4 regions of the Streptosporangium sp. 'caverna' genome follow, and region 1 is predicted to be linked to each of the others. Evidence: riboswitches for the same ligand, from Rfam matches in the RefSeq annotation. Region 1 holds a riboswitch; each other region holds the start of a gene.
The links. Region 1 has a riboswitch for cyclic di-AMP ahead of DKM19_RS39000 (C40 family peptidase). Riboswitches for the same ligand answer to the same signal wherever they lie in the genome.
Positions count from the first base shown of each region.

Region 2: another riboswitch for cyclic di-AMP. It lies ahead of DKM19_RS20470 (hypothetical protein); the one in region 1 lies ahead of DKM19_RS39000 (C40 family peptidase).
Region 3: another riboswitch for cyclic di-AMP. It lies ahead of DKM19_RS11840 (C40 family peptidase); the one in region 1 lies ahead of DKM19_RS39000 (C40 family peptidase).
Region 4: another riboswitch for cyclic di-AMP. It lies ahead of DKM19_RS45635 (NlpC/P60 family protein); the one in region 1 lies ahead of DKM19_RS39000 (C40 family peptidase).

Region 1 is NZ_CP029711.1:9,065,170-9,072,530, forward strand. Features, by position in the region: gene DKM19_RS38995 (3-isopropylmalate dehydrogenase) at 1-595, opposite strand, end outside; cyclic di-AMP (ydaO/yuaA leader) riboswitch at 754-968, shown strand; gene DKM19_RS39000 (C40 family peptidase) at 980-1,759, shown strand; gene DKM19_RS39005 (ROK family transcriptional regulator) at 2,051-3,223, opposite strand; gene DKM19_RS39010 (sugar ABC transporter substrate-binding protein) at 3,338-4,423, shown strand; gene DKM19_RS39015 (ATP-binding cassette domain-containing protein) at 4,424-5,143, shown strand; gene DKM19_RS39020 (sugar ABC transporter permease) at 5,205-6,371, shown strand; gene DKM19_RS39025 (ROK family protein) at 6,368-7,234, shown strand.
Region 2 is NZ_CP029711.1:4,631,138-4,638,498, reverse strand. Features, by position in the region: gene DKM19_RS49580 (hypothetical protein) at 1-15, opposite strand, end outside; gene DKM19_RS20485 (SDR family NAD(P)-dependent oxidoreductase) at 72-809, opposite strand; gene DKM19_RS20480 (MFS transporter) at 944-2,329, opposite strand; gene DKM19_RS20475 (helix-turn-helix domain-containing protein) at 2,512-3,120, shown strand; cyclic di-AMP (ydaO/yuaA leader) riboswitch at 3,485-3,624, shown strand; gene DKM19_RS20470 (hypothetical protein) at 3,626-4,600, shown strand; gene DKM19_RS20465 (glycosyltransferase 87 family protein) at 5,040-6,200, shown strand; gene DKM19_RS20460 (hypothetical protein) at 6,220-6,408, opposite strand; gene DKM19_RS20455 (hypothetical protein) at 6,773-7,159, shown strand; gene DKM19_RS20450 (hypothetical protein) at 7,156-7,361, shown strand, end outside.
Region 3 is NZ_CP029711.1:2,681,183-2,688,543, forward strand. Features, by position in the region: gene DKM19_RS11820 (cell wall metabolism sensor histidine kinase WalK) at 1-366, opposite strand, end outside; gene DKM19_RS11825 (LemA family protein) at 1,164-1,727, shown strand; gene DKM19_RS11830 (class I SAM-dependent methyltransferase) at 1,849-2,472, shown strand; gene DKM19_RS11835 (Rrf2 family transcriptional regulator) at 2,524-2,958, opposite strand; cyclic di-AMP (ydaO/yuaA leader) riboswitch at 3,573-3,731, shown strand; gene DKM19_RS11840 (C40 family peptidase) at 3,850-4,329, shown strand; gene DKM19_RS11845 (hypothetical protein) at 4,427-5,212, shown strand; gene DKM19_RS11850 (M48 family metallopeptidase) at 5,209-6,486, shown strand; gene DKM19_RS11855 (glycosyltransferase family 4 protein) at 6,501-7,361, shown strand, end outside.
Region 4 is NZ_CP029711.1:10,557,720-10,565,080, forward strand. Features, by position in the region: gene DKM19_RS45630 (amino-acid N-acetyltransferase) at 1-455, opposite strand, end outside; cyclic di-AMP (ydaO/yuaA leader) riboswitch at 924-1,081, shown strand; gene DKM19_RS45635 (NlpC/P60 family protein) at 1,189-2,136, shown strand; gene DKM19_RS45640 (helix-turn-helix transcriptional regulator) at 2,303-2,551, opposite strand; gene DKM19_RS52360 (hypothetical protein) at 2,732-2,947, opposite strand; gene DKM19_RS45650 (cytochrome P450) at 3,214-4,416, shown strand; gene lysX (bifunctional lysylphosphatidylglycerol synthetase/lysine--tRNA ligase LysX) at 4,592-6,094, opposite strand; gene DKM19_RS45660 (type III pantothenate kinase) at 6,161-6,943, opposite strand; gene DKM19_RS45665 (L-aspartate oxidase) at 6,943-7,361, opposite strand, start outside.

The sequences.
Region 1 (7,361 bases):
GGGCCCAGAGGTCACCGGCGTAGGTGAGCACGTTGGTCTTGTGGACCAGCGTCAGCTTCTTGCGGGGGCGGCCGGCCGCCTTCTCGAAGGCGTAGCGGACGACCCGTTCGACGCCGTGGGCGGTGTTCAGCGACTCCTGGGTGGCGATCTCGTGGGGCGTGCCACGGCGCATCACGCCGCCGGTCCCCGCGTACAGCCCCTCGGTGCCCTCGCGGACCACGATCATGTCGATGTCCTCGGGACGGGCCTTGCCCAGCGGGGTCTCCACGCCGGGGAAGAGCTTGACCGGGCGGAGGTTCACGTAGTGGTCGAGCTGGAAGCGGAGCTTGAGCAGTAGATCGCGCTCCAGGACGCCCGGGGGCACGCTGGGGTCGCCGACCGCGCCGAGCAGGATCGCGTCATATCCGCGCAGCTCATCCAGAACCGAGTCGGGCAGGGTCTCACCGGTCTCGTGATACCGCTTGGCGCCGAGATCGTAGGTGGTGGTCTCCACCTTCGTGCCGACCGCTTCCAGGACCTTCAGGCCCTCGGTGACGACTTCGGTCCCGATCCCGTCTCCGGGGATGACGGCCAGGCGAATGTTACGCGAATCCATGAACGCACCCTACCGGTCCCGTCTCGGTGATCGAACAACGATCTCATTCTGCGGACAGATTCGAGCGTACGACACGCCTGATCGTTTTGTCCATCTTTGCGAGGTATTGACCGTTTCGTTGACTTTCGTTATGGTCCTCAGCATTCGTATCGACGCCTAATTCGCGCAGGTCATCCCCTATATCGGTCTGCGCGGAGCCGGGGAACCACTTTTTCGGGATCCACGGGACATCGAGAACACTCGCTCCACCCCCGGAGCCGTTCCCGCTGTCTCATGCGATTCCTTGGGGCGAATCGGCGCATCCCTCGCGCCGTAGGGCGGCCTCCACGCCCGAGTCCGACAGCTCACCCGGCCGGCCTTATGGAAGGAACCATTTTGTCCGGCATGACCTACCCCCGTGTCCTGTCGCTGTTCGTGGCCGGCGCCGCCGTGTTCGCGACTCCGGCCGTCGCTCTGGCCGACTCCTCCCCCCTGGCCGACGCCTCTCTCACCGGGTCCTCCTTTCCCGTCACCCGGGGCGAGGCCCCCGTCCCGCCTCCCGGGCCGGCGGCTCCCGGCGCGGCGGCTCCCAGCCTGACGATCCCCGGCCTGGCGGCTCCCGGCTCGGCCGCTCCCGCTCCGGCGGCTCCCAGCCCGGCAACGCCCGGCACCTCCGGCGCACACGGCACCTCCGGTGCGCCCGGCACCGTCGAGCCCTCACCGGCGCCCGCGACCGAACAAGCCCCCGCCCCGGCTCCCAAGCCCCCCAAGCCTCCCAAGCCCGCCTGGCAGAAGGCCGTGAAGTGGGCCATGTCCAAGCGCGGCACGCCCTACGTCTGGGGCGGCACCGGCCACGGCGGCTTCGACTGCTCCGGCCTGGTGCTCCGCGCCTACGGGGCCGCCGGGATCAAGCTGCCCCGCGTCACCAACGACCAGTACAACGCGTTCTCCAAGAAGATCGCCTGGAAGGACCTCCAGCCGGGCGACCTGGTCTTCTTCAGCGGCCTCGACCACGTCGGCATGGTCAGCAAGCCGGGCTACATGGTCAACGCCCCGCACACCGGCGACGTGGTCAAGGTGGAGAAGCTCGACGCGGGGCGTCGCGCCTCCTTCGCCGGCGCCGTCCGCCCCGACCCCAAGGGGGTCAAGGCCGCGATCGAGGCCGGCACGCTGAGCGCCGGCTGAGCCTCCCGGCCCTCATCGTCCGAGGCGCCCCGATCGGCGCGTGGCGTCTCGGACGCCCGGTCCGCGCACGGCGACCACCGGCAGCGCCGACCACCGCACCCACGTGCTTCGGACGCCCGGGTCCGCGCATGGCGACCCCGGGCATCCGTCATCAAGCCGGTGCACGGCGTTCCGGTCGCCGGCGTCGGGCCGGCGCACGACTCCCGGGCGCCCGTCATCGGGTCTGCGTACGGCGAGCCGACACCCGCCGGCTTCCCCCCGTGGGCTCGCGACCGCGGGGGGAGGCCGAGGTCAGGCGCGGCGGCCGGTGAAGATGACATCCCAGGCGCGGCCCAGCGCACGGGTGACGGCGCCCAGCAGGACTCCGCTGTCGCCCAGCGTGCTCGCCACCACGGTGGGGCGCAGCGGTCCGAGTTCGGCGATCCTGGCGGTGATGGAGTCGCCGAGCAGGTCGAGGTTGCGGCCGACGCCGCCGGCGAGCACGACCACCTCCGGATCCAGGACCGCGGCCACCGCCACGATCAGCCCGCCGATCCGGCGGCCCTCGGCCTCGACGACGGCCAGCGCCAGAGGGTCGCCGGCCGCCGCGGCGCCGAAGACCTCCTTGGCCGTCTCCAGCCACAGCCCGGCGGCACGGGCCTCGCGGACCACGCCGGAGGCGCCGACCACCGTCTCGGTGAGCCCGTGCTCCAGCACCTCCTGGTCGGGGGCCAGATTCTCGGCCGCGGGCAGGTAGGAGACCTCTCCCGCCGCGCCCCGGGCTCCGGAGTAGAGCTCTCCGTTGATCACGATGCCCATGCCGACGCCGGTGCCGACGGACACCAGCGCGAAGTGGGACTTCCCCTTGCCCTCACCGTGGGCGTGCTCGCCCAGGGCCGCCAGGTTGATGTCGTTCTCGATGGCCAGGTCGGTCTCCAGCGCGGTGCGCAGCCGGTCGAGCAGGCCGGGGCTGCCCCAGCCCGGCAGGTTCGAGGCGAGGTCCAGACGCCCCGCCTCGGGGTCGTAGACACCGGGGCTGCCGACCATCGCGTAGGTGATGGAAGGCCATTCGAGGTCGGCCTCCGTCACCGCCGCACGGGCGAGGTCCCGAACCCTGGCGACCAGGTCCTCCTCGCTGCGCGCGTCGTTGCGGCCGTCGCGGCGGCCCACGAAGCGGCCCCGGAGATCGGCCACCGCCACCCGGATCCAGTCGCGGCCGATGTCGATGCCCGCGACGTGGACCGCGCCCGCGTTCATGTCGTAGAGCGAGGTCACGGGGCCGGGGCGGCCGGAGACCTCTCCGACCAGGTGGACCAGCCCGTCCGTCTCCAGGCCGGCCATCGCGGCCGAGACGGTCGGTTTGGAGAGGCCGGTCGCCTTGGCCAGATCCGCCCGGGAGGCGGGGCCGTGGTCGAGGAGCTGGTCGAGGAGCCGCCGCTCGTTCATCACCCGCAGCAGTCGTGGATTGCCTAGCTCGCCTCGCACTCAGCTCTCCTCATCCTACGATCATGGAAATAGGGCTAGCCAACGCCTTTGATAGTAAACTACCTTTCTTACTAATCAATCGCATTCGAGGTCTGCACGAAGGGAAGATGTGCGATGCACCGAGGATGGCTGGCCGTTCCTCTCCTGGCGATACTCGCCACGACCGCCTGCGGCAGCACGAACACCGCCGGAACACAGGACAGCCAGGACGGCAAGGAGGCACCCACCATCGCCCTCTTCCTTCCCGAGTCCAAGACCACCCGCTACGAAGCCTTCGACCGGCCGCTGTTCGAGGCCAAGGTCAAGCAACTCTGCGCCGAATGCAATGTTCTATACAACAACGCCGACCAGGACGCCGCCAAGCAGCAGCAACAGGTGGAGGCCGCGCTGACCCAGGGCGCGGACATCCTGGTGCTCGACGCGGTGGACGCCGGAGCCGTCGCCCCGCTGGTCAACCAGGCCAAGCAGAAGAAGATCCCGGTGATCGCCTACGACCGGCTGATCTCCGGCATCGGCTACGACTACTTCGTCTCGTTCAACAACGTCCGGGTCGGGGAGATGCAGGGCCAGGCCCTGCTCGACGCGCTCACCGCCAGGGGCACCCTGAACAAGGGCAAGATCGTGATGATTCACGGCGCCACGACCGACCCGAGCTCCGCCGACTACAAGAAGGGCGCGCACAACGTCCTGGACGGCAAGGTCGATGTGGGCAGGGAGTTCGACACCCCCGACTGGAGCCCGGACAAGGCCCAGCAGGAGATGGAGCAGGCGATCACCGCGCTCGGCCGCGACAACGTCGTCGGCGTGCTCTCGGCCAACGACGGCATGGCGGGCGGCGCGATCGCCGCGATGAAGCGGGCCGGATACAAGGACCTCCCGCCGATCACCGGGCAGGACGCCGAACTCGCCGCCGTCCAGCGGATCCTCACCGGCGAGCAGAACATGACCATCTACCTGAACATCAGGACGGAAGCGGAGAAGTCAGCCGAGCTGGCCGTCGCGCTGGCCAAGGGCCAGAAGCCCGCCGCCCCCACCACGGTGAACAACGGCACCGCCGACGTTCCCGCCTTCCTCCTCGACCCGGTCGCCGTCACGGCGGACAAGATCAAGGACACGATCGTGAAGGACGGCTTCTACAAGGCCGCCGACATCTGCACCGCGGAGGTCAAGGACGCGTGTGCGAAGGCGGGCATCGAGTAGATGATCTCGGCTACCGGCATCACCAAGCGGTACGGCGCCGTCCAGGCGCTAGACGGCGCGAACCTGGACCTGCGTGAGGGAGAGGTCGTCGCCCTGATGGGCGACAACGGGGCAGGCAAGTCCACACTGGTCAAAACGGTCTCCGGGGTCGTCATCCCGGACGAGGGGACCATCACCCTGGACGGCCGTCCGGCCAGGATCACCACCCCTCACGACGCCCAGTCCCTGGGCATCTCGACCGTCTACCAGGATCTGGCCCTCTGCGAGAACCTCGACGTGGTCGCCAACCTCTTCCTCGGCTCCGAACGCCGCCGCTGGTCGATCCTCAACCACATCAAGATGGAACGCGCCACCCGCGACCTCCTGGACCAGCTCGACGTGCGGATCCGCGACATCCGGGTGCCGGTCGCCTCCCTGTCTGGCGGCCAGCGCCAGTCCGTGGCCATCGCGCGGGCGCTCGTCGGCGATCCCCGCGTGGTCATCCTCGACGAGCCCACCGCCGCCCTCGGCGTGGAACAGACCGCCCAGGTCCTGGACCTGATCAGGCGCCTGCGCGACCGGAACCTGGCGGTGCTCGTCATCTCCCACAACCTCGCCGACGTGCGAGCCGTCAGCGACCGCGTGGTGGTTCTGCGCCTCGGGCGCAACGCGGGCGAGTTCGTCACGGCCGACACCTCCCAGGAGGCCATCGTGGCCGCTATCACCGGAGCCGCCGCATGAGCCGGTGCGGCGCACGAGCCGGCGCGGACAACCTTTCCGCCCCGAGTCCGGAGGAGGACGCATGACCGTTCTCGGCATGCCGTACAAGCTGGACCGGTTGCGGCAGGGAGACCTGGGCGCGTGGCCGGTGGTCGGCGGGCTGATCGCCATCGCGGTCGTGTTCGGGTCGCTGAACGAGCACTTCCTGTCGCCGGAGAACCTGACCAACCTGGTCCTGCAGATGGCCGCCACCGGAACGATCGCGCTCGGCATCATCATGGTGCTGCTGCTCGGTGAGATCGACCTGTCGGCGGGTTCGGTCAGCGGGCTGTGCGCGGTGGTGATGACGATCCTGTCGGTACGGCACGGCTGGAACCCCGTGCTCGCGATCGTGGTCGCGGTGCTGGTCGGATCGGCGGTCGGGCTGCTCCACGGCGTGATGCACACGCGGCTGTACATGCCCTCGTTCGTGGTGACGCTCGCCGGGCTGATCGGCTGGCAGGGACTGCTGATCTACCTGCTCGGCCAGGGCGGAACGATCAACCTGCCCTTCGACGGGTTCATCGCCGGGCTCAGCGACACCTGGCTGCCGCCCTGGCTGGCGTGGCTGCTGGTCGCCGTCCTCGTCGGCGCCTACGCGGCGGCCGGGGTGATCACCCGGCAGCTCCGGGTGGCCGCCGAGCTGCCCGTCAAGCCCTCGCACTGGATCGCGCTGCGGATCGGCGGCCTGGCCGTGCTCCTGGCCGGAGCGGTCGTGGTCCTCTCGGCCGACCGGGGCGTGCCCCTGCTGCTCGTCATCTTCGGGGCGCTGGTGATCGGCCTGGACCTGGTGCTGCGGCACACCGCGTTCGGACGCTGGATGTACGCCGTGGGCGGCAACGCCGAGGCGGCCCGCAGGGCGGGCATCAACGTGACGAGGATCCGGGTGCTCGCCTTCGTGCTGTCCTCCACGCTGGCGGCCTTCGGCGGGATCCTCGCGGCCAGCCGGCTGGCCGCGGTCAACCAGAGCTCCGGCGGCAGCGACATCCTGCTGATGGCCATCGCGGCGGCCGTGATCGGCGGCACCTCGCTGTTCGGCGGCCGTGGCCGCACCTACGCCGCGCTGCTCGGCATCCTGGTCATCCAGTCGATCACCAACGGAATGCTGCTGCTCAACGTGGACTCCTCGGTCCGTTTCATGGTCACCGCCGCCGTCCTCGCGCTGGCCGTGGCCATCGACTCCCTCGCCCGCCGGGGAAGCGCCCGGTGAGCCACGTCCTCGGCATCGACTTCGGCGGGACCAAGGTCGCCGTCGGCGTCTCCGGCTCCGACGGGCCGTCCATGGTGGACCGGATCCGGCTCGACACGGGCGAGCGGACCCTGTCCCGGACCCTCGCCGCGGCCAGGGAGCTCCTGGGCTCCCCCGCCGCCGTGGGCGTCTCGAACTGCGGGGTGATCTCAGGCGGCCGGGTGCGCCTGGCGCCGAACGTGCCCGGCTGGGAGGGGCTGGAACTGCCCCGGCTGCTCAGGGAGGAGTTCGGGTCCGTCCCCGTCGTGATCGACAACGACGTCAACGCCGCCGCCGCGGCGGAGCTCCGCTGGGGTGCGCTGCGCGGCGTCTCCACCGGGCTCTACGTGAACCTGGGCACGGGCCTGGCGGCGGCCCTGGTGGTCGGCGGGCAGGTGGTGCCGGGTGCGCACGGAGCCGCGGGCGAGATCGGCTACCTGCTGGTCGACCCCGCGGAGCCGGGCTTCGCCGACGGTCACGCGCCCCTGGAGGAACGCGTCTCCGGAGTCGCGCTGGCCGCGAGGGGCTCGGCGGCGCTGGGCCGTTCCGTGACGACCGCGGAGCTGTTCGAGCGGCCCGGAGCGGCGGAGGGGCTCCTGGACGAGGCGCTGGGCACGCTGGCGATGACCGTGGCGAACCTGTGCGTCGTCCTCGACCCCGAGTGCGTGGTGGTCGGCGGCGGCATGATGGGCGCCGCCGGCCGGATCCTGCCCGGCCTGTCGGCGGCGATCGCGCGGACGGTCCCGTTCCCGCCAGAGATCAGGGCCGCCCGGTTCGTGGACGACGCGCCCCTGCTGGGCGCTCTCGCCCTCGCCCACTCGGCCTCGGCGAAGCCGAGGCCGTAGGGCGTCCTTCAGCCCCGGCGAAGGCGAACCGACGAAGCGGCCTTCGAGCCTTGACCGGGTCGTCCCCTTGACCGGGTCGTCTCAGGGACGGCCGTCGCCTCCGGTCGCGGGAAACCCGGCCACCGTC
Region 2 (7,361 bases), 4.4 Mb from region 1:
AAGGCGAGAAGCCACGGGCGGAGATCGCCGTCCCCAACTCTCGCAACCGGTCGTTTGTACGAGTTCTGCACCTAGCCGAGGGCGGGTTGGCCGCCCATGGCGCTGAGGGTGGCGCCGTTGACGTAGCTGGCGTCCGGGGATGCCATGAAGGCGACAGCCGCGGCGATCTCTTCGGGGTCGGCGACGCGCTTGAGGGCGACGGCCTGTCCGGCGGATTCGAAGGCGTCGCCGAAGGCGGCGGTGCCTTCGGTGCGGGTGGGGCCCGCGGCAACGGCGTTGACGCGTACGCCATCAGGGCTGTATTCGGCTGCCCACACGCGGGTGAGGGATTCCAGGGCGGCTTTGGTGGCGCCGTAGATGCCGCTGCCGAAGCCGGGAGTGTCGGCAGCGCCGCTGCTGATGTTGACGATCGCGCCGTGTCCGCGTGCGGCCATGCCGGGGGCGAGGGCCTGGACGAGGAGGTAGGGGGCGCGCAGGTTGATGGCGATGTGAGCGTCGAAGATGGCCGGGTCGGTGTCGGCTGTGCGGGCGAAGTGGAAGATGCCCGCGTTGTTGATCAGGATGTCGACGTGGCCGGCGCGTTCGGCGAGCGCGGTCACCTGTGCGGGGTCGGACAGATCGGCGGGCTCGAAGCGGGCCCTCGCGCCGAGGGCTTCGATCTGCCGGAGGGTGTCGGCGGCGCGTTCCTTGTTGCGGCCGTGGACGATGATGTCGGCGCCGCGTACGGCCAGGGCCAGGGCGGTAGCGCGGCCGATGCCCGCGGTGGCTCCGGTGACCAGAGCTGTCTGCTGGGCGAGGTCCTTGCTCATGATCGTGCTTCTTTCTTCGTGGTGCGGGTGGTTCAACGGGTGTGCCGGGCGGTGAGGAGTTGATCCCAGGAGGCGGCACTGAAACGCGGGTCGTGCTCGGTCATCGGCGAACTCCTTGGGAGTGGCAGGGGTGATCATGCGTGGGCGTTGTCGGCGGCGGGGATGCGGCGCGCCCACACGCCGAAGAGGATGAGGCCGGCCAGCGGGAAGGCCGCGGTGGCCAGCAGGGTCGTGCCCAGCCCGTGGTCCAGGCCGCCGGTGGCGGCCAGGACACTGGTGAGAACGGCCAGGCCCATGCCGCCGCCCAGCTGCTGCAGTCCTTGGTTGAGGCTGGCGGCGGCGCCGATGTGCTCGGAGGGGGCCTGGTGCATGATGACGGCGGTGACCGGTGCGAAGGTCGCTCCCGCGCCCGCACCGAGCAGGATCGATGGCAGCAGCACCGTGACGATCGAGGTGCCCGGTCCGGCATCCGCTGCGACCAGTGCCATCCAGGTGATGCCCAGTACCAGGCCCGACAGACCGGTGATGCCGATGGCGCGCTCCCCCAGGCGCGGCAGCAGCCGCGGAGTGAGCTGGTTGGTGGCGATCAGCCCGACGGTGAAGGGCACCAGGGCCAGCCCGGTCTGGATCGGGGTAAAGCCGAGGACCTTCTGGGTCAGCAGTGTGGTGAAGAACAGGAAGCCGACCTGACCGGCCGGGACGACCAGCATGGACAGCAGCGGGCCCGCGCTGCGCATGGAGGAGAAGAACGCCAGCGGCATCACCGGGTGCGGATGCCGCCGCTCACACGCCACGAGCGCCGCGAGCGCCGCGAGGGCGACGGCGAAGGCGGCGAGCACCAGGGGGCTGGCCCAGCCGTGGTCGGCGGCAGAGGTGAAGGCGAAGACCAGAGCCACCATCGCCAGGATCGAGGCAGTGGCTCCGCCGATGTCCAGTGAGGTGCGCCGACGTTCCAGTTCGGGCAGGTTGCGCAAGGTCCCGAGCAGGACCAGGACGCCGATGGGGGCGTTGACAAACATCACCCATTGCCAGCCCAGCGTCTGCGTCAGCACTCCACCCGCGAGCAGACCGACCGCTGCGCCGGCGCCGACGGCGAGAACGAACATCGCCATCGCGCGCGAGCGCTGCGGGCCAGGCGCGGTGATTCCCATGAGCAGGACCATCACACTGGGCGCGGCCACCGCAGCCCCCACTCCCTGAAGGGCACGCGCGGCCACCAGCAGTCCCGCCGAACCGGCGAGACCTCCGGCGATCGAGGCGATCACAAAGACCGTCACACCGAGAACAAGGGCCCGGCGGGGGCCGATCATGGAGCCGACCTTGCCGCTGAGCAGAATCAGGCCGCCGAAGGTCAGCGCGTAGGCGGTGACAACCCAGGACAGACCGGCGCTGGAGAAGTCCAGATCGCGGCCGATATCGGGCAGGGCCACGTTCACGATCGAGGTGTCCACGACGAACATCAGCTGCGTCAGCACCAGGATCACCACGGCCGGCGTCACCGAGCCACGCCGAACGCTCACCATCGCATCCGCCGGCGGCGCCGGCGCGGTATCGGGCCCACCCGCCGGGGCGGTGGGCAAGTTGCCTCGGGTCATCACACCTCTCCTGTCCTGCGTCATCGCCCGCATCGGGGCGCCTGTGACATGGTCAGGCCGCCTGAACCGACACGCAAAGATTCTTGCTGCGGTGGCAAGGTAGGGGCATGGATGAAGAGATCGCATCGACGATGGCGGCGGTCGGACCCCGACTGAAAGGGCTGCGCACTCAGCGCAACCTGTCGCTGACCTCGCTGGCACAGTCCACCGGGATCTCCCTGAGCACGCTCTCCCGCCTGGAAACCGGTCAGCGCCGCCCCACCCTGGAACTTCTGCTCCCCCTGGCGCGCGAGCTGCGCGTGGACATCGGCGAACTCATCGGGGCGCCGCAGACCGGAGATCCCCGCCTGCACCTCAAGCCCGTCACCCGCCACGGCATGACCATGCTGCCCCTCACCCGACGAGCAGGAAGCCTGCAAGCCTACAAACTGATCATCTCGCCCAGGATGCGCTCACCCGAGCCCGAGCAGTCCAGCCACGAGGGATACGAATGGATCTACGTCCTCGACGGCCGCCTACGCCTGGTCCTGGGCGACAACGACCTGATCATGGGCCCCGGAGAGGCCGCCGAATTCGACACCCGCACCCCCCACTGGTTCGGCAACGCCGACGAGAACCCCGTCGAGATCCTCAGTCTCCTGGGCCATCAGGGAGAGCGAGCACACCTGCGCGCCCGGACCGTACGGTCCGAGGGCACCGCAGCAGGTGCCGAGTGACACACGCACACCGGGCAAGGCCGCTACGGACGTGCGAGTCGGTACAGAATCGCCCGTGAGACCAGCCGTCTTCGTCCAGCCGTGTCGGTCGTCGTCTCCGGCGGCGCCTGGGTCACAAGGGGGCGCAGGCCCTGGCCGGGGCCGTTAGCGGTGATGTCGAACCGGTAGCGGCCCAGGAAGGTGATGTGCGCTGCCTGGCTCACCGGTGGCAGTGGAAGTCGCAGGGGCCGTATGGAACGGCGGCCCAGACGCGGCAAGGCCCTACGCCTATCCAACAATGATCACGAGTTGATCACTCTTTAGTTGCGTATTGGGTTCACATGACCTTCGGTTTGCCGTTAAGCTCCATTTTGCCTCGGCCGTAACGGTCGATATGCCTAATTCCGGGCGCCTGCCCTGGGAACCGGGGACCCATCGCACCCGGGGTGAATCCACTTCGGTGGAAGGGCTTTCCCTCTAGCCCGAACCCGTCAGCTAACCCGGTCGGCAGAAGAGAGGAGAGTACGTGGCGGTCACGTCCCTCACGTTCCGTCGTCATGCAACCATCGCGGTCGGTGTTCTCACCGCGGTCGCGATTGCGCTGGGCCCCGCGAACGCGGGTCTCGCGGCCCCCAAACCAACCGAGACCGAGCTCCGGGCCGACCTGGCCAAGCTCAACAAAAAAGTCGACATGCTGATCGAGGCCTACGCGGCCAAACGCGAGTCCCTTAAAAAAGCGCAGCAGGCTGAGGCGGTCGCCAAGGAAGACCTGAGCAAGATCGAGGCGGTCTACGCCGAGATCGAGAAAGAGGCCGGCTCCATCGCTCAGCTTCGCTACCAGAGCAGCGCGGGAAACCTGCCCACGTTGCTGTCCACCCCCGACCTGGGCGGCGCCGCGGTGATGGAGCAGCTCACCGCCGAGCAAGGTGCTTCCCTGCAGCGCTTCGCCGACAGTCTGGAGCGCAAGAAAAAGGCCGCGGAGACGGCTGCCCGGCTCGCCGAGAACATCGGTGAGGAGGTCAAGGAGGTGCAGTCTCAGCGCGACGGAGCCGAGGGCCTGATCCGCGACATCAAGCACAAACTCGACCAGCTCGTCCCCACCGGTTCCGGCCGCCTCCCCGACGGAAGCTGGGCTCCCCAGCTCCCCACCGGCAGCGACAACATCACCGACCGCACCCGGATCATGCGCGAAGCCGTCAGGAAACGCTTCGACCTGCCCTACACGGTCGGCTGTTACCGGGCCGAGAACGACGGCGGCGAACACCCGCTCGGCCGCGCCTGCGACTTCATGATGAGCACCGGCGGCTCCATGCCCTCGGCGGCCCACGTCAAGCTCGGTGACGAGATCGCCGCCTGGGCCATCCAGAACAAGGACCAGCTGGGCGTCAAATACGTGATCTGGCGCCAGCGCATCAACACCGGCTCCGGCTGGCGCGCCATGTCCGACCGCGGCGGCGTCACCGCCAACCACCTCGACCACACCCATATCTCGATGTACTGATTTTGGGGCTTGACGTGGTCGACTTGTCGATCGATCGCTGGTCGGTGGCGTTGAAAGCCCGCACATCCGGTAGCAATCGCACGGTCACCACGAAGGTTCCCGCCGCTCCAGCCCGGTCGACAGCGTGCCGACTCAAGAATCGCAGCGCAAACAGCAGCAGCATCGTCATGGAGGCGCCTGACACACACCATATCGATGTCCCCGGCGGTGCACTATTTTCTGCGGCCCTACCTGGTCACACCAGAGCCCTGACCAGCAAACGGCCGGCACAAGCAGGGCACGACAAGCTTTGGACAAGCCGGCGTGGCTAGCGTGCACCACAGCTAAGCCGGGAGTTGCCATGCCTTCTTCAGTGTCAGCCGGTCCGCCTTCAGTGTCAGCCGGTCCGCGAATTCGTCCGGGCAAGAGAGATGGCGGCTCTTTCCAAATAGCATGCGGAGTGTTGATCGCGTTGAGCGGCGCGCTGACAGCCTTCGCCTTTAACGCGATCTATGCGGAGGGCTGGATTGATCTGGAGGTTTATCGGGAAGGCGGAGCGGCGGTACTGCGGCGTACCTCTGTCTACGACTTGGTCGTAGGTGAAAATTGGCTGAAGTTCACCTATTCACCGTTCGCGGCAATACTGTTCATGCCTCTCGCTTTGGTTGGAATGGAGATCGCCGTCGCCCTCTGGGTGCTGATCTCCATACTCGCCCTTGAGGCGGTGATATGGATTCTCATCGGCCGTACCGCAGTGAGGTGCCGAAGTCGCCGAGCAACTCGCACGCTGTTGGTTGTCATCGCGACACTTCCCTTGTACCCGGTAACGCTAACGCTGTGGAACGGTCAAATAGGTATCATTCTGCTACTGGTGATAATTGTTGATCTGACGCACGGCAAAGAAAAGTGGCGCGGCATAGGAACGGGTATTGCCGCCGGCATCAAACTCACCCCACTGATATTCATCCCCTACCTTCTCATCACGCGTCGTTTCCGGGCCGCCCTGATGACCGGCCTTGGTTTTCTCGGCACAGTAGTCCTCGGATTCCTTCTGCTGCCGGCCGATTCGCGTGATTACTGGGGTGGTGCATTTTTCGACACGCAACGGGTGGTCACCGAGCAGGGCGTAAATTTTTTCAATCAATCGCTTCGTGGCGTGCTTATGATCATGTCCGACTCCTGGCCCACCACGCCTCTCTGGTTCGCCCTGTGCGCGGTGGTCGGAACGGGTGGACTTTTGGTCGCCGCATGGACCGCGAAGAAGGCGGGCGAGATCGCTGGAATCACCGCCTGCGCCATCGTGGGGCTGCTTGTTTCACCCGTTTCTTGGCCGCACCATTGGGTCTGGTGCATACCGCTCTTGGTGCTCTGGGCACAGCGCGCTCAGCGAGTGGACGTCAGGCTTGAGAAGGTGGGCGTGGGGTTCTTGTGGTTCATCTTTTTGCTGCCTGGATATATCGCCCTGGCGACGGTTCTCATATATCCATCCCACGCCGGAATGTGGCTGATGTTGCTGACAGGTAGTTACGTGCTCAGCGGATTGTCGACATTACTGGCGCTTGCGGTTTATTTTAGCCGGAGCGATTGGCGGCAAAGAAAGCGCGGGTCAGGCGACGACTAGGGGCCTTAATGGTCGCATCTTAGATTCCGGCGTGGATGTGTGCGGCCCACAGGGCGGGGCCGGCGGTGTAGTCGGTGCGGAGCCGGCGGATGGCGTGGTGCAGCGCGTGGGCGGTCTGTCCGACGGCAGGCGCGGCCGTTCCGTTCTCGGTGAGGCGGGTGTAGATGTCGTCGGCGATGCGGACCGCTGTGGCGTCGTTGATGGGCACAGAGTGCCGATGACGTTCTGGTAGCCGACGAGTTGGAAGGCGGCAGCGTCCATCCGGTTCAGTCGTGCGCCGATCGCGGCGATCAGACGCTCTCGCTCGCTCATGTACGGGACTCTCCCTTACGCTCGCGGTGCTCTACACTTCCGGCGGCTGCTCTCGGCCATCGAGTTCCCCGACGACCCGCGTATAGATGACGACGTCGTGTCATGGCCGGTTGACCGGAAGGCCGTACACGATCGCCGCAGCTTGGTGGGGCCGGTTCCGGCGATCTACACTCACTGTGACCACATCCGTACGCGTCGGCAATCCCCTGTGCCGTCGAATGCGGAGCCAGGATGGTGCGGTGTGAGGGATGGACGGGCCGATGTCGCAGATCACCGGACGGGTCGAGCGGTTGTGCGCCCTCCTGGACGAGGACGATCTATGGGACTACGCCGAGCAGGCCGGTGCGGGCCAGGTCCTGCGGCAGATCGTGGACATCGTTGACGCCGGTGGCCGCGACGACGTGCTCCAGGGGCACCTGGATACGCTGGACGAGGCGATGGCCGCGTTCGGGCTGGGTGCGATCACCCAGCCCGAGCGTATCTACCAGCCGCTCCCCGGCACCGGCGCCGGCCACCCGGTCGTCCAAGCCTGGGCCTGCCCCGCCCACAGGCCCTGCAGCCGGGTGGAGTCCACCGCCGCATACCCGCAGCCGCCGGTGTGCGCCACGACCGGGAAGACGCTCACCCTGGTGCGCGTGCCCACATGAGCGGGTTCCTGAGCGAACTGGGCAAGAAAATCGCCGAGCGCTGGCTGACCCTGCTGGTGTTGCCCGGGTTGTTCTACCTCACCTGCCTGGCGATCGCCCTCACCCTGCGCCACCCGCGCGCCCTGGAACCGGGCCCGCTCCGCGATGCCGTCAACCGGCTGGCCGTCCAGCCCGCCGCCGGCAGCCCCGGCGTGCTCCTGCT
Region 3 (7,361 bases), 5.0 Mb from region 1:
GGTGCCCTGGGCGGCGAAGAGGGAGTCGATGACCCTCGTGGAGCTGTCCGCGGGAGCGGACCGGCCGGCGTAGACGATGGGTGAGTCCGGCGCCGAGGTGACCCGGAGCGCGGAGAGGTGGACGCACCCCAGCTGCCGTTGCGCGCAGGTCCCCACATCCTGCTCGGGGTCCTGCGGCGTCGGCCACGCCGTACTCAGGGGCGGCAGGCCCTGGGCGTCGGCCGAGGAGGCGACGACGCGGTGGTTGCTCGCCACGACCTGCACCAGGTCGATCCCCGGCACGCCGGACTTGATGGGATCGGTCAACCGCCCGAGATGGTCGGCGGCGGCCGCGGAGGTGGCCTCCTGCCGTGCTTGCAGCCACACGCTGTCATTGATCGCCCGGTGTGCAACCAGGCCGGCCACCAATCCCGAAGGAACAAGGAGAAGCACGGCCAGGAGGCTGACAAGGACGGTGACCCGTCCGCGAATCGATCGCGGACGGAACCGGACACCCCGTGAAAGCGGAGGCGTGGTAGGCATAGGTTTCCCCCTCATGCCTGTCGACTACTCAATCGGTCGTCAACAAGGTGATCACGGTGGCCACACCTGGTGTTCTGGTGTCGCTCATCCGATTAGGCCGAGATATCGCCTACAACCGCGACGGCCGGACCGTGTTCCTGCGTTGTTCCTGCGTTTCTGTGTTGCCGTGCTTCCTCGCGTTCGCAAGGCCGGTGGACGCCGTCGTACTCGCCCGGCCGTCCATTGACACCCGGGGTCGATTCGCGCTCCGTGGCGGATCTTCGACGCCGTGGGCGTGAACCGGTGCGGGGGATGACGTGCGCGGTGCGTTTCCTGACGCGTCCCAACCCTTTAGGTTTATCACCTGATCTGCGGTTTTACAGATCGTCATCGATGTCTTGAACGACTTTCACCCCTTTCGTATGACTGTATTGCACATACCGTATACAGTATTGCCTTTCCAGGGGGTCGCGAGGCCCTGACCGTACGCGTGGGCCGCCGGCGGCGGCGGCGCGTCGGAAGTGCGGACCTCGAGCCGGAGGGGCCGGTGAGGGGGCGACGGCTCGTGTAGGCGGAATGCAAGGGGTTCGGGGTCAGATGTCCACGGTGCGGCGGGCCATGTCTGCCGGGCGCACGGCTGCCACTCGACCGGGAGGCCTCCCTTGATTACCACTGCCGTTCTCGTTTTTCTCGCCCTGTTCCTCTTTCTGCTTCTTGTCCTGCTCGTCGTCTCTACATACAACGGCCTGGTCAGCAGGTGTGGCGCGGTGGACAGCGCCTGGGCGCAGGCGGACGCGCAGCTCAGGCGCCGTCACGACCTCGTCTCCATCCTGGTGGAGACCATGGAGGGCCACGCCGTCCACGAGCGGCAGGCTCTGGAGGCGGTGGCCGCCGCGCGTTCCCAGGCCGTCGGCGCGCGGACTCCCGCCGAGCAGGTGACCGCCGAGAACCTGCTGTCCGGGGCGCTGCGGAGCCTGCTCGCGGTGGCCGAGGCCTACCCGGACCTGAAGGCCGGCCGGAACTTCGCCAAGCTGCAGGAGGAACTGGCCGCCACCGAGAGCCGGATCGCCTACTTCCGGCAGTGCTACAACGACGCCGCTCTCATCTACAACAACGCGATCCAGATGACCCCGGCCAACATCGTGGCGAGTGTGAACGGCTTCTCGCAGCGCGAATACTTCCGCGCGCCGGATGAGGAGCGCAGCCCGGTGAGGGCGCGATTCTGAAACCGTTTTTCCTGTCTTGGAGGGGAGGGGCGCCCAGGTGACCGCGCTGCGGCAGAGGACATCGGCCTACCTAAGCATGTCAACCTGGCATAACGCTCTCACCTGGGGGAATGAGCTGCGAATGTCGTCCGAAACTCGTCCTGCCAACGGGGACACCCGCACCTTCCTTGGCGCGATCATTCGTAATCCCTTCGAACTGGGGGCGATCGCGCCCAGCTCAAAGGCCGTGGCCCGCCTGGCCGCGTCGGTCGTCCCGGTCACTCATGGAGCCGTGGTCGTCGAGCTCGGCGCGGGCGGTGGTGTGATCAGTGACGCGATTCGCGAACGGCTTCCGCCGGGCGGGCGGCAGCTCGCCGTCGAACTCAACGACGACATGGTCCGCCATCTGCGGCGCAGCCGCCCCTGGTTGGAAGTGATCGCTGACGACGCGGGTGACCTGGAGAAGTTACTGGGGCGGGCCGGGGTGACACGGGTCGACGCGATCATCTCCTCGCTTCCCTGGACCCTGTTCGACGAGCAGCGGCAGAAACATATTCTGGACGGGGTGTCGGCCGCGCTCGCTCTGGGCGGGAGGTTCAGCACCGTCATCACCCTGTCCGCGATGCCCTCCAGGCGGTTCAGGCAGTTCCGCGGGCTCCTGAACCGCACCTTCGCCACCGTCGGCACCATGGGCCCGGTCTGGCTCAACGTTCCGCCCGCGCTGGTCTTCACGGCATCGAGGTCCCACTCCGACCTCGGGGAGTGAGGGCCTGCCGGTAAGGGACGCGACACCCTCGGCTCCGGCCGGGCGCGTCTGTCATCGCTGCTGGGCCAGCACGTCCCGGAGGACGTCGGCGACCGAGGTCTGGGCGAGCTGTTGCCGCACGGCTTCTTCGAGTCCGCCGTACACACGCCGCAGCGCGGGCTGGATTCCGTAGCCCACCGGGCAGCCCTCGTTCGGCGGAGTGCGGTGCATGCCGAACAGGGGGCCCTGCTCGACGGCCTGGTGAACGTCGAACAGGCTGATCGACTCGGGATCGCGAACCAGGCTCCATCCGGCTCCCGCGCCGCGCCGCGCCTCCACGAAGCCGGCCTTGCGGAGATCTCCGAGGCAGCGCCTGATGACCACCGGATTGGTGTTCACGCTGCCGGCGATCTGCTCCGAGGTCACGACCTCGCGGCCGCCACGCCGGTCGAGCTCCATCCACGCCAGTATGTGCGCGGCGATCGTCAACCTGCTGTTCGCGCTCATCATCGCCCCATCTCCGCTGGATGTAACAGTACATGTTATAACAACCGCCGCCAAGCGCCCGCTTGGTCTTGGCATGCGGGGTCGGCGGCCGGAAACGCACCAAGCGAGGGGCTGTTTCCGTCTGCCGTTATCGGCCGGTTTCCGCATGCTCGTCCCGAGTCTGGGCCATCGCTTGCGGAGTCCTCCGGTGATCCGCCGTCCACGGTCGGAGCGGTGAGGATCGCGGCGAGAGCGACGGTGAATGATCCTGCACGGAAGTGAATGACCATAGGCGGCGACAAAGATCGTGCGCGGTGACGGAGATCATATTGAAGATCAAGTCAGATGTGACGTATCTGACAGAAATAGAGCATTTGCCGTGGTGATTCATGGAATGTGACCAGAGTCATATCTCAATAGCATAAATAGCCCTTATGCAGGGAGTCTGGAAGGGTGAAGAGCTCTCTTCGATCTTCGAACATGACGATTGCTTTGCCGAACGTTGAAGACCGGGGTAGTTTCTGGCGTCGCGACGTTCAAGCCATGCCGTCGCGATGAATGTCGGCCCCCAGGGCCGGTGTCTCTCATAGAAATCCAACCGGCCACCGCTTCTCCCCATCGGGGTTCGACCCCACTGCGGTGGCCTGCCGAATCCATGCAGCCAGGAGGCATGGAACCGGGGACCCAATGGGCCCTTAAAAGCGTGGCCAGGGGTGAATCGGCGCATTTCGCCGTAGGGCATCTTCCCAGCCCGAATCCGTCAGCTAACCCGGTAGGCATCAGTGGAAGTCCCAAGGAGAAATCCTGTCTACCACCCTGCATAACCCCCGTTTGTCGCGCCTTTTCCGCCTTTCCATCGGCGGGTTCGCCCTCACAATGACCGCCTCAGCCGGAGCGGTCACGTTGGGGCCCATGGCGGCACAGGCGACGGCGAACAGCGCGACCACCCTTCAGGTCAAGAGCACGGCGAAGACCTCGACTCAGGTCGGAAGCACGGCGAAGGCCAGGTTGAGCAAGGTCGCACAGCAGAAGGTGAAGGCCAAGAAGGCCGTCTCCACGGCCAGGAAGCAGATCGGCGCCCCGTACCGGTGGGGAGCCACCGGTCCCGGCGCGTTCGACTGCTCAGGGCTCGTCCAGTACTCATGGCGGAAAGCAGGCGTCAAGCTCCCCCGCATCACGTACAGCCAGTACAGGGCTGTCAGGAAGAAGGTCTCGTGGCGCAACCTGCACCCCGGTGACCTGATGTTCTTCAGCGGGAAGGGCCACGTCGGCATGTACGTCGGCAAGGGCAGGATGGTCCACTCGCCGAGCAGCGGCAAGACGGTCCGGATCGTGAAGCTGGAGGGGTACTACAAGTCCTCCTTCACCGGAGCGGTCCGTCCCGGCGGCTAGCCCAGGGATCAGAGGCCCAGGGATACAGGGATACGGCCCCGTCCATCCGCGCGGATGGACGGGGCCGCTCCATGCCCGTCGAGTAGCATCAATCCATATGTCCGTCCCGAAGGGGCGCCGCGCCGTGCTCACCGGGATGCTGGCGCTGATCAGCGCCGCTCCGCTCGCCGGAGGTGGGCCGATTCCGCAGGACACGCGCGGTCTCTGGCCCGGCGCGGCCACCGTCGTGCGAGGTGAGCGCTCCCTCGTGATCGGCCACGGCGTCCCGTACGGAAGTCTCCGTGATCTGGCCTCCAGGGCCGACCGCGCCCGCCGCGGCGTCGAGGAGGTCTGGGGTCCGGTCCGGGCGGTGATCCTGTTTCCCGCCACGGACGCCGAGGCCGCGGCGCTCGCGGGAGCCGGCGGCACCGGCGGCCTGGCAGCCCTGGCGACCTCGGATCGGGTGATCGTCCTGCCGTCGGGCTACGCGAGGCTCAGCGAGGTCGGCCGTGACGTGGTGATCACGCACGAGCTCACCCACGTGGCCACCGGCGCGACCCGGGGCGGCCGGGTGCCGATGTGGATGTCGGAGGGCTTCGCCGACTACGTGGGCTACCGCGACGCCGGGATCGCGGTCCGCACGGTCGCCGCCGAGCTGGCGCTGGAGGTGCGCGACGGCATCCTGCCCGCCCGTCTCCCCGGGCCCGGCGACTTCGCCCCCGGAGCGCCGCGGCTGGCGCAGGCCTACGAGGAGGCGTGGCTCGCCTGCCGTCTCATCGCCGAGCGCTATGGCGAGAAGGCGCTGGTGAGGCTCTACGGTAGCGATGTCGGGAGCACCCTGGGCCTGTCCGAGGCGTCGCTCGTCGGGGCCTGGCGCGACTACCTCCGGAGGGAACTCGGATGACGCTGAGTAAGACGGACACGCCCGCGGGACTCCGGACGGCGGGGTGGGCGCTGGCCGCCCTCGGGGCGGTCACGCTGGCGATCGTGGCGTTCACCACACCCTGGCGAGAGCTGGCCGCGGGGGCGCCGACCGTCGTCCCCGACCCGGCCCGCGACTTCCTCCCGGAGCAGATCGCCCGCGCGGAGACCTTCGACGCACTGGTCAGCGTGCCCTCCTACCTGTCGCTCGGCCTGACCCTGGTCGTCGCGGGAGTGCTGGTGGGCACCCCGCTGGGCGCACGGCTGCTCGGCCGCCTGAGAGGACCGTGGTGGCTGCGGGTGCTGCTCGGCGTCCTGGGGCTGTCGGTGGCGGTGGCGATCCTGCGCTGGCCGCTGGGGATGTGGTCGGAGACCCACCTGCGCGCCTTCGGGCTGTCCACCCAGACCTGGGCGACCTGGACGGCCGACCGGATCAAGAACCTCGGCGTCAGCACCGGGCTGACCGCGATCATGGTGCTCGCGGTGGTCGCGCTGGCACGGCGCTTCCGGCGCTGGTGGATCCCCGCGGCGATCGGCGCGTTCGTGCTGACCCTGCTCGCCTCGTTCGCCTACCCGGTGGTGATCGAACCGATCTTCAACGACTTCCGGCCGATGGCCGCCGGGCAGCTCCGCGACGACCTGCTCACCATGGCTGCCAGGGACGGCGTGCCGGTCGAGGACGTGCTCGTCGCCGACGCCTCCCGGCGGACCACGGCGCTCAACGCCTACGTCTCCGGATTCGGCGCGACCCGCAGGATCGTGGTCTACGACACGCTGCTCCGGGCGCCCGCCGACCAGGTCGAGCTGGTGGTCGCGCACGAGCTGGGCCACGCCAAGGCGGGCGACGTGCTCTCCGGCACGCTCATCGGCGGCCTGGCCGCGGCGTGCGGGGCGTGCCTGCTCTACCTGGTGACCTCGGCGGGAGCCGTACGGCGGCGTGCCGGGATCCCCTCGCTCGCCGATCCGAGGGCGGTGGGACTGATCATGGGGCTGCTGAGCCTGGCCACGGTCCTGTCCGGTCCCGCCCAGAACCTGATCAGCAGGCACATCGAGGCCCGCGCCGACGTCCACGCGCTGAACCTGACCAAGGACCCGGCGACGTTCATATCCATGCAGAAACGGCTGGCGATCTCCAACATCTCGGATCTGTCGCCCGACGCCTTCGAATACCTCCTCTACGCCTCCCACCCCACGACCCCGCAGCGCATCGCCATGGCGCGCTCCTGGGCCCTGCTGCACGGCCTCCCCGCGCCGTGAGCGCCGTGAGCGCCGTGAGCCGCACCCTCATCGTCACCAACGACTTCCCGCCCCGGGCCGGCGGGATCCAGTCGTTCGTGTACGGCCTCGCCGCCTGCCGCCCGCCGGACTCGGTGGTCGTCTACGCCCCCGAATGGCCCGGCGGCGAGAGCTTCGACAGCCGGCAGCCCTACCCGGTCGTCCGCCACCCCACCTCGCTGATGCTGCCCACGCCCGCGGTCGCCCGCCGGGCCGCCGCTCTGATCGCCGAGTTCAAGTGCGACACCGTGGTGTTCGGGGCGGCGGCGCCACTCGGCCTGCTCGCGCCCAGGATGCGCGCGGCCGGGGCCCGCCGTGTCGTCATGGTCACCCACGGCCACGAGGCGGCCTGGGCGGGGGTCCCGATCGCCCGCCCGCTGCTCGCGAGGATCGGCGACCACGCCGACGTGGTGACCTATCTGGGGGAGTACACCCGGCGAAGGCTGGCGAAGGTGATCCCGCCCCACAAGCTGGTACGGCTCGCGCCCGGCGTCGACACCGCCGTGTTCCGGCCGGACGCCGGCGGCGAGGCAGTGCGCGCGGCGCTCGGCCTGGGGGACCGGCCGGTCGTGGTCTGCCTGTCCCGGCTGGTGCCGCGCAAGGGCCAGGACACCCTCCTGCGCGCCTGGCCCCACGTGCTGCGCGCCGTGCCCGACGGGGTGCTGCTCCTCGTCGGCGGCGGGCCGTACAGGAAGACCCTGGAACGGTTGGCCCGGACGCTGGGCGACTCGGTCAGGTTCACCGGACCGGTGCCGGGGGCGTCGCTGTCCGGCTACCTCGCCGCGGCCGACGTGTTCGCCATGCCGTGCCGTACCCGCCTGGGCGGCATCGACGTGGAGGGGCTCGGCATCGTCTAC
Region 4 (7,361 bases), 1.5 Mb from region 1:
TCGAGAAACTCGGCGACGCCTTCGTCGTAGGAGGCGAGAAGCTCCGCGTAGACCTCCGGCGCGACGGGCGTGCCCTGGATCTCCTGAAATCCGTGCCGGCCGAAGAAGTCAACCTCGAAGGTCAGGCAGAAAACCCGGCGCAGACCGAGCTCGCCCGCCGTGCGAATGAGAACGGAGACGATCCTGTGGCCGATGCCCAGCCCCCGGCAGGCGGGATCGACGGCGACGGTGCGGATCTCGGCGAGATCCTCCCAGAGCACGTGAAGCGCCCCGCAGCCGATGACCGCTCCGGTCCCGTCGGTGGCGACCCAGAACTCCTGGACGTCCTCGTAGAGGGTGACCGTGGCCTTCCTCAGAAGCCGCTGACCGGCTCCCCCGTAGGTGTCGACGAGTCGCCGGATGGCGCGCACGTCCGGTGTGCGGGCGCGCCGTACGACGATCTCGGCCGTCTCCAGCTCGGATCCCCGCAGGCCCCGCGACTCCCGCTCCGCGTCCACGCTCCCGCTCTCGGATCCGGCTCGCCGCTCCCCGGCTTCGGCACCCTGTACGGCCGCCACGGGGAAATGCTCCGTAACCTGCTCCATGACCGATCAGCGTACGTCCTCGGTGCTCTCCAATTACGGCCCACCCTTAACTCGCGCCCCATGGCCATCAGATGACTCCAGGTAGTCCATCTATCACGCTGAGCATGGATTGACGGCGATACGTCAGGGCTCGTCTTTTTTGCGGTCCCGGACCTGCGAAGACTTTCGCCAAGTGCGCACCAAGGGGACATCAAGGCAGCGTAATGCCCATGTTGATCATCGAGACGTGTGATCTTTCCGTGACATTTCAGTTGTGAAACCTCTACCGAGTTTGCAGTTCTGGTTGAGCAGGAACCTCCAAGTGCACTAATGTCCGTGCTCGTTGTCAGTGATGTAAAAAAGCCTGACCCGCCGAATCCCCGAAACGCGGGGAGCCGGGGACCCACTCTCGACCATGTCCCCCCGGGGTGAATCCGAAGTGCCTTCAACGCACCAGGTAGGGCTGCCTCCGGCCCGAACCCGTCAGCTAACCCGGTAGGCGACCGAGGAGAGGAGCCTGTTGGTGAAGCGCACGCGCAAGCGTGGAGGAAAGAACACGGGCAGTCATGCCCGCAGCCGAGAAAACGCCCCGCGTGGACTCACTCGCCGTATCATGATCATCGGGATGGCGTTCGCCTCCCTGACCCTCGGCACTCCTCTGATCGCGGCCACCGCCGAACCAAAGCCCAACCTCCAGGAGTTGGCCAAGCAGGTCGAGAAGCTGCACAACGAGATCGGCACGCTCAGCGAGCAGTACAACGGCGAGCGGGTCAAGCTGAAGCAGGCGCAGCGCGCCGCCGAGAGCGCCAAGAAGACCCTCGCCGTCAGCGAGTCCGAGCTGGAGTCGCGGCGCAGCAAGGCCAGCCTCCTCGCGCAGAGCAACTACATGACGGGCGGGCTGGGATCCGAGCTCGCCTTCACCCAGTCGGGCGACCCCGACACCTTCCTCGACCAGGCCACCACCAACTACGCCCTCCAGCAGCAGCAGAGCGAGGAGGTCGCCCAGGTCAGCCGGGCGATCGAGGCCGCCGAGCGGGCACAGGCCGGCGCCAAGGCCAGGACCACCGAGGTCAAGGACCTGCTCACGGACATCACCGGTAAGCGGACCAAGATCGAGCGGCTGGTCAAGCGGGTCGAGAGCAACCTGTTCAGCGAGGTGCGCCAGCGGGCCGCCAGCAGCCAGGGCAGCCGGGTGAAGATCAGCGTGCCCGTCGTGGGCAGCGGCAAGGCCGCCGAGGCCGCCCGCTGGGCGCTCAGCCAGCAGCTCAAGCCATACGTGTGGGGAGCCGAGGGCCCCAACTCCTTCGACTGTTCCGGGCTGGTCATGTGGGCCTATCAGAAGGTCGGCATCAGCCTGCCCCACTACACCGGCGACCAGTGGACCGCGGGCACTCACATCTCCAGGGACGAGCTGCGCCCGGGCGATCTGGTCTTCTTCTACAACGACCTGCACCATGTCGGGATCTACATCGGCGCGGGCATGATGGTCCACGCCCCCCAGACCGGTGACGTCATCCACATCTCCACGATCGACAACCGGCCCTTCGCGGGCGGCGTCCGGATCGCGGACTGAAGCAGACCGTCGCGGGCCCTTCGGGGCCCGCGACGAGTGACGCCCCGAAAGAGCCCGGGGCGGAGGCCGAGCGGACCCGGAGAGGGCCGGACGAGCCTGAACGGGCGAGGAGCCTGCCGGAGCCGGTCAGGACGGGACACGGCAGGCTGAGACGATCGGCTGCGGCCTAGATCAACTGACGGCGAGCGGCCCAGGCCACCGCTTCGATCGCCGTGGCCACACCGATACGGTCGCAGATTCCGCGGAGCCTGCGCCGGACCGTCCGGCCGCTGATGTCGAGGCGACGCCCCACCCTGTCGACGGTGACGCCCTTGGCGAGCTCTGACAACAGAACGAGATCGTCATCGCTGAGACCGATATCGCCCATGCCCAGGGGGCTGTCGCCATGGCGTGAATCCACTTCTGGATAAGCCATCTAGAATCACTCCCCCCTCATAGGTAACCAGGCGTGAACGCGCCAGAAATCAATACCGTCCGCCAGGAACGGTAAACGCCTTGTTCAAAGGTCGTCAAGTTCCGCTCTCCAGAGAGGTTGGCCGCTATTGACATAGTACTCGTTACATGAAGTACTCATGATATGTCGGCGCCTTTGTGGTCAAGTCACGACCGAGTCAAGGCAGGCGCCCCCGAGCGGTCGCTGACTGCGGCAATCGAAGTCCTTGCAGAACAAGGTTTCGCTGACGCCACGGCCGATGAGATCGCCTTCGGAGCGGGCCATACGGCCGACGCCGTTTTCTCGTCTTTTCTCGGAAAAAACGATCATTTCCCGACGCTCTTCGCCCTGACATGCCTCGACAAGGATGCGGCTCATCACCTTGACAACACCAGGGGGATCGCCCTGCGATGGGAAAGAGGAAGGGACGCTCTCCGCGGCATTCGGCCCGCAGCCAGTCGGCGCGGCCGATCCTCGCATGGAGTCCTATGTCATATAGAGCCCACCCAAAATGGACTTTCTACGCTGCGTCCTGGCTCGATCGGAATTGCTCGATCGATTGACCGTCCGTCGACGGACTTCCCGTACGGCGGTCGCCCGCCCGGTTTCCGCGTACCGCACCTCATAAGATCCGGAGACCGTCCGTGAGCACTGTGACCGTCCTTGACCTGCTGGGGTTCGACCCTTTCGCGCCTGACTTCCTCCGCGCGCCGTACCGGCGTTACCGCGAGCTCCGCGAGCAGGGCCCGCTGTTCCGAACTCCGGCGGGGATGTGGCTGGCGACGGGATACGCGCCGTGTGCCGCGCTGCTGCGCGACCCGCGCTTCGGCCACGGAGAGGGACCGCCGGGGCGTAACCGGGGCGCGCGATCCTTCCTCACCATGGATCCGCCCGACCACACCCGTCTGCGCGCCCTGGTGAGCAGGGCCTTCACCGCGCGGATGATCGAACGGCTCCGGCCGAGGATCTCGGTGATCGCCGAGGAGTTGGTCGGGGGGATGTCCGGTGAGGTCGATCTGATCTCCGCGCTGGCCTATCCGCTGCCGGTCCGGGTGATCAGCGAGATGCTGGGGGTGCCGCCGGAGGATCAGGCACGTTTCCAGGGCTGGAGCGAGTCGCTGGCGCGCGGGCTCGACCCGGACTTCCTGCTGCCCGAGAAGATGCTCGCGGAGCGCGACGCGGCCCGGGAGGAGTTTCACGCCTACTTCGCGGAGTTGCTGGTCAGGCGGCGGGCCGAGCCCGGCGGGGATCTGCTGAGCGCCCTCGTCACGGCGGATGAGCTGACCACCGAGGAACTGCTGAGCACGTGCGTGCTCCTGCTGGTGGCCGGGCACGAGACCACGGTCAACCTGATCGGCAACGGCGCCCTGGCGCTGCTCCGCCACGGCGCCCTGCACCGCTTCGACGAGGGCGGCGAAGGACACGAGAGGCACGAGAGACACGAAAGAAACACAGCGAAGGCGGTGGAGGAACTCCTCCGTTACGACCCGCCCGTCCAGCTCACGCTCAGGTTCGCGCTGGAGGACGTGGAGCTGTGCGGGACGCCGATCCGCGAGGGAGAGGCGGTGATGGCGCTACTCGGCGCGGCCAACCGGGACCCCGAGGTGTTCGCCGACCCCGACAGGCTCGACCTGGACCGCGGGCCCGTCCGTCACCTGGCCTTCGGCCTGGGGGCCCACTTCTGCCTGGGAGCGCCGCTGGCCCGGCTGGAGGGGTCTGTCGCGCTGTCCGCCCTCGCGACGGCGGCACCGGATCTGGCCCTGGTCGATGCGACGCCGCCGTACAAGGAGAACCTCACGCTGCGTGGCCTGGCGGCGCTGCCCGTCAGGCTCGGCCCGCCGGCCTGACCGACGGGAGGCGGCGCCGCCCCTCAGGCCGGATCCGTCGGCCCGCGAGAGGCGGCGCTATCCGTCGAACTCAACCCGTCGGCCCGCGCGGGAGGCAGCGCCGCCCGCCGGCCTCAACCCGTCGACTTGACCGGCGGGAATCGGTCCGCGCATGAGACAGCGCTGCCCATCGGGCTCAGCTCGTCGGCTTGACCAGCGGGAACAGGATGGTCTCGCGGATGTTCTTGCCGGTGAAGGCCATGACAAGGCGGTCCACGCCGAGCCCCATACCGCCCGTGGGCGGCATCGCATATTCCAGGGCGGTGAGGAAGTCCTCGTCAAGCTGCATGGCCTCGGGGTCGCCGCCCGCGGCGAGCAGGGACTGCTCGGTGAGGCGGCGGCGCTGCTCGACCGGGTCGACCAGCTCCGAGAAGGCGGTGCCGAGCTCGGTGCCGAAGCCGATCAGGTCCCACTTCTCGGTGAGGAGCGGGTTGTCACGGTGCTGACGGGCCAGCGGGGAGGTCTCCAGCGGGTAGTCCATGACAAACGTGGGCTGGATGAGCGTGTGCTCGACGAGCGCCTCGAAGATTTCCTGGACGAGCTTGCCCTGCCCCCACTTGGCGTCCCAGTGGATCTCGTGCTTGTCCGCGTACTGCCGGACCCGCTCCAGCGGCGTCTCGGTCGTGACCTCCTCGCCCAGCGCGTCCGAGACCGCCCCGTAGAGGGTGATCCGCGGCCACTCCTCCAGGCCCAGGTCGATCTCCTGGTCCTGGTAGGTCACCACGGATTGGCCGAGCGCCGCCACGACCGCGCTCTGGATCATCCGCTGGGTCAGGTCCGCCATGTCGTTGTAGTCGAGGTACGTCCCGTAGGCCTCGAGCATCGTGAACTCGGGGTTGTGGGTGGAGTCCGCGCCCTCGTTGCGGAAGTTGCGGCTGACCTCGAAGACCTTCTCGATGCCGCCCACCACGAGCCGCTTGAGGTAGAGCTCGATCGCGATGCGGAGGTAGAGCTCCATGTTGTAGGCGTTGATGTGGGTCTTGAACGGCCGGGCCGTGGCACCGCCGTGGATCGGCTGGAGCATCGGCGTCTCGACCTCGAGGTAGCCCTCGCCGTGCCAGAAGTCGCGCATCGCCCGCACGACGGCGCTACGGGTGTAGGCCATCTTCCGGGCCTCGTCGTTGACGATGAGGTCGACGTAGCGCTGGCGGACCCGCGCCTCGGGGTCGGTGAGCCCGGCGTGCTTCTCCGGCAGGGGTCGCAGGCACTTGGAGGTGATCACCCAGCGATCGGCGAGGATGGACAGCTCGCCCCGGCGGGAGGTGATGACCTCGCCCTCGATGCCCACATGGTCGCCGAGGTCGACGTCGCGCTTCCAGGCGGCCAGGGACTCCTCGCCCACCCTGTCCAGGGAGATCATGACCTGGAGGTCGCCGGAGCCGTCGCGGATCGTGGCGAAGCAGAGCTTGCCCCCGGTCCTGGACAGCATCACGCGCCCCGTGACGCCCACTTTGTCGCCGGTCGCGGTGTCAACGGCGAGATCGGCGTATTTCTGGCGGATCTCGCTGTTGGTCGCGGTGCGCGGGAAATTCACCGGGTAGGGGTCGACGCCCTCTGAGCGGAGGCGGTCGAGCTTCTCCCGGCGCACGCGCATCTGCTCGGGCAGATCCTCGGCTGGGTTCGTCACTTCATCGGTCACAGTTCCAAAGGGTACCGATGTGGCGAACCACCGGAGGCCACCCCTGTCGCGGAAGGGAAGAGCGCCTCACGCCGTGTTGCGGTGGTAGATCAGCCGAAGGCCGATGAGCGTGAGCCAGGGCTCGTGCATGTCGATCGAGCGCGCCTCGCTGACCACGAGCGGGGCCGCGCTGCCGGTGGCCACCACGGTGACGTCGTCGGGGTCGTCGGCCAGCTCGGCCACCATCCGCTCGACGATCCCGTCCACCTGGCCGGCGAAACCGTAGATGATGCCCGACTGGAGCGCCTCGACCGTGTTCTTGCCGATCACGGACCGGGGACGGATCAGCTCCACCTTGTGCAGCTGCGCCCCCGCCGCCGCCAGCGCGTCCACCGAGATCTCGATGCCGGGGGCGGTCACCGCACCGACGTACTCGCCCTTGGCCGAGACCGCGTCGAAGGAGGTCGCGGTCCCGAAGTCGACGATGATGCACGGCCCGCCGTACAGCTGGATGGCCGCCAGCGCGTTGACGATCCGGTCGCTGCCGACCTCTTTCGGGTTGTCCATCCGCACCGGCACACCGGTGCGGACGCCGGGCTCGACGATCACCGCGGTCACGTCGCCGTAGTAGCGGCGGCACATCTCGCGCATCTCGTTGAGCACCGACGGCACCGTGGAACAGAGCGCGATGCCGTCGACATCGGCACCCTTGAGCAGCGGCGACTGTCCCAGCAGCCCCTGGAGCACGACGGCGATCTCGTCGGCCGTGCGCCGGGCGTCCGTGGCGATCCGCCAGTGCTCGATCACGTCCTCGCCCTCGAAAAGGCCGAGAACGGTATGGGTGTTGCCGACATCAATGGCAAGCAGCATCAATTCCCCCGAAGGTCCAAGGCGATGTCCAGAGCCGGAGCCGAATGCGTGAGCGCGCCCACGGCAAGGTAGTCAACACCTGTTTCGGCCACGTCACGAGCAGACTCCAGGGTCAACCCTCCGCTGGACTCCAGGCGCGCCCTGCCATCCACCAGGCGTACGGCCTCCGCCAGCTGATCAACGGTGAAATTGTCCAACAGGATCTCCTCCGCTCCCTCGGCCAGCACCGGCTCGATCTGGTCGATCCGGTCGACCTCGACCTCGATCGGCAGGCCCGGGTAGGAGTTCCGGACCGCCCGGAACGCCTCGGCCACCCCGCCGGAGGCCACCACGTGATTGTCCTTGATCAGCGCGGCATCCGAAAGGGACATCCGATGGTTGACGCCACCGCCCGCGCGGACGGCGTACTTCTCCAGCG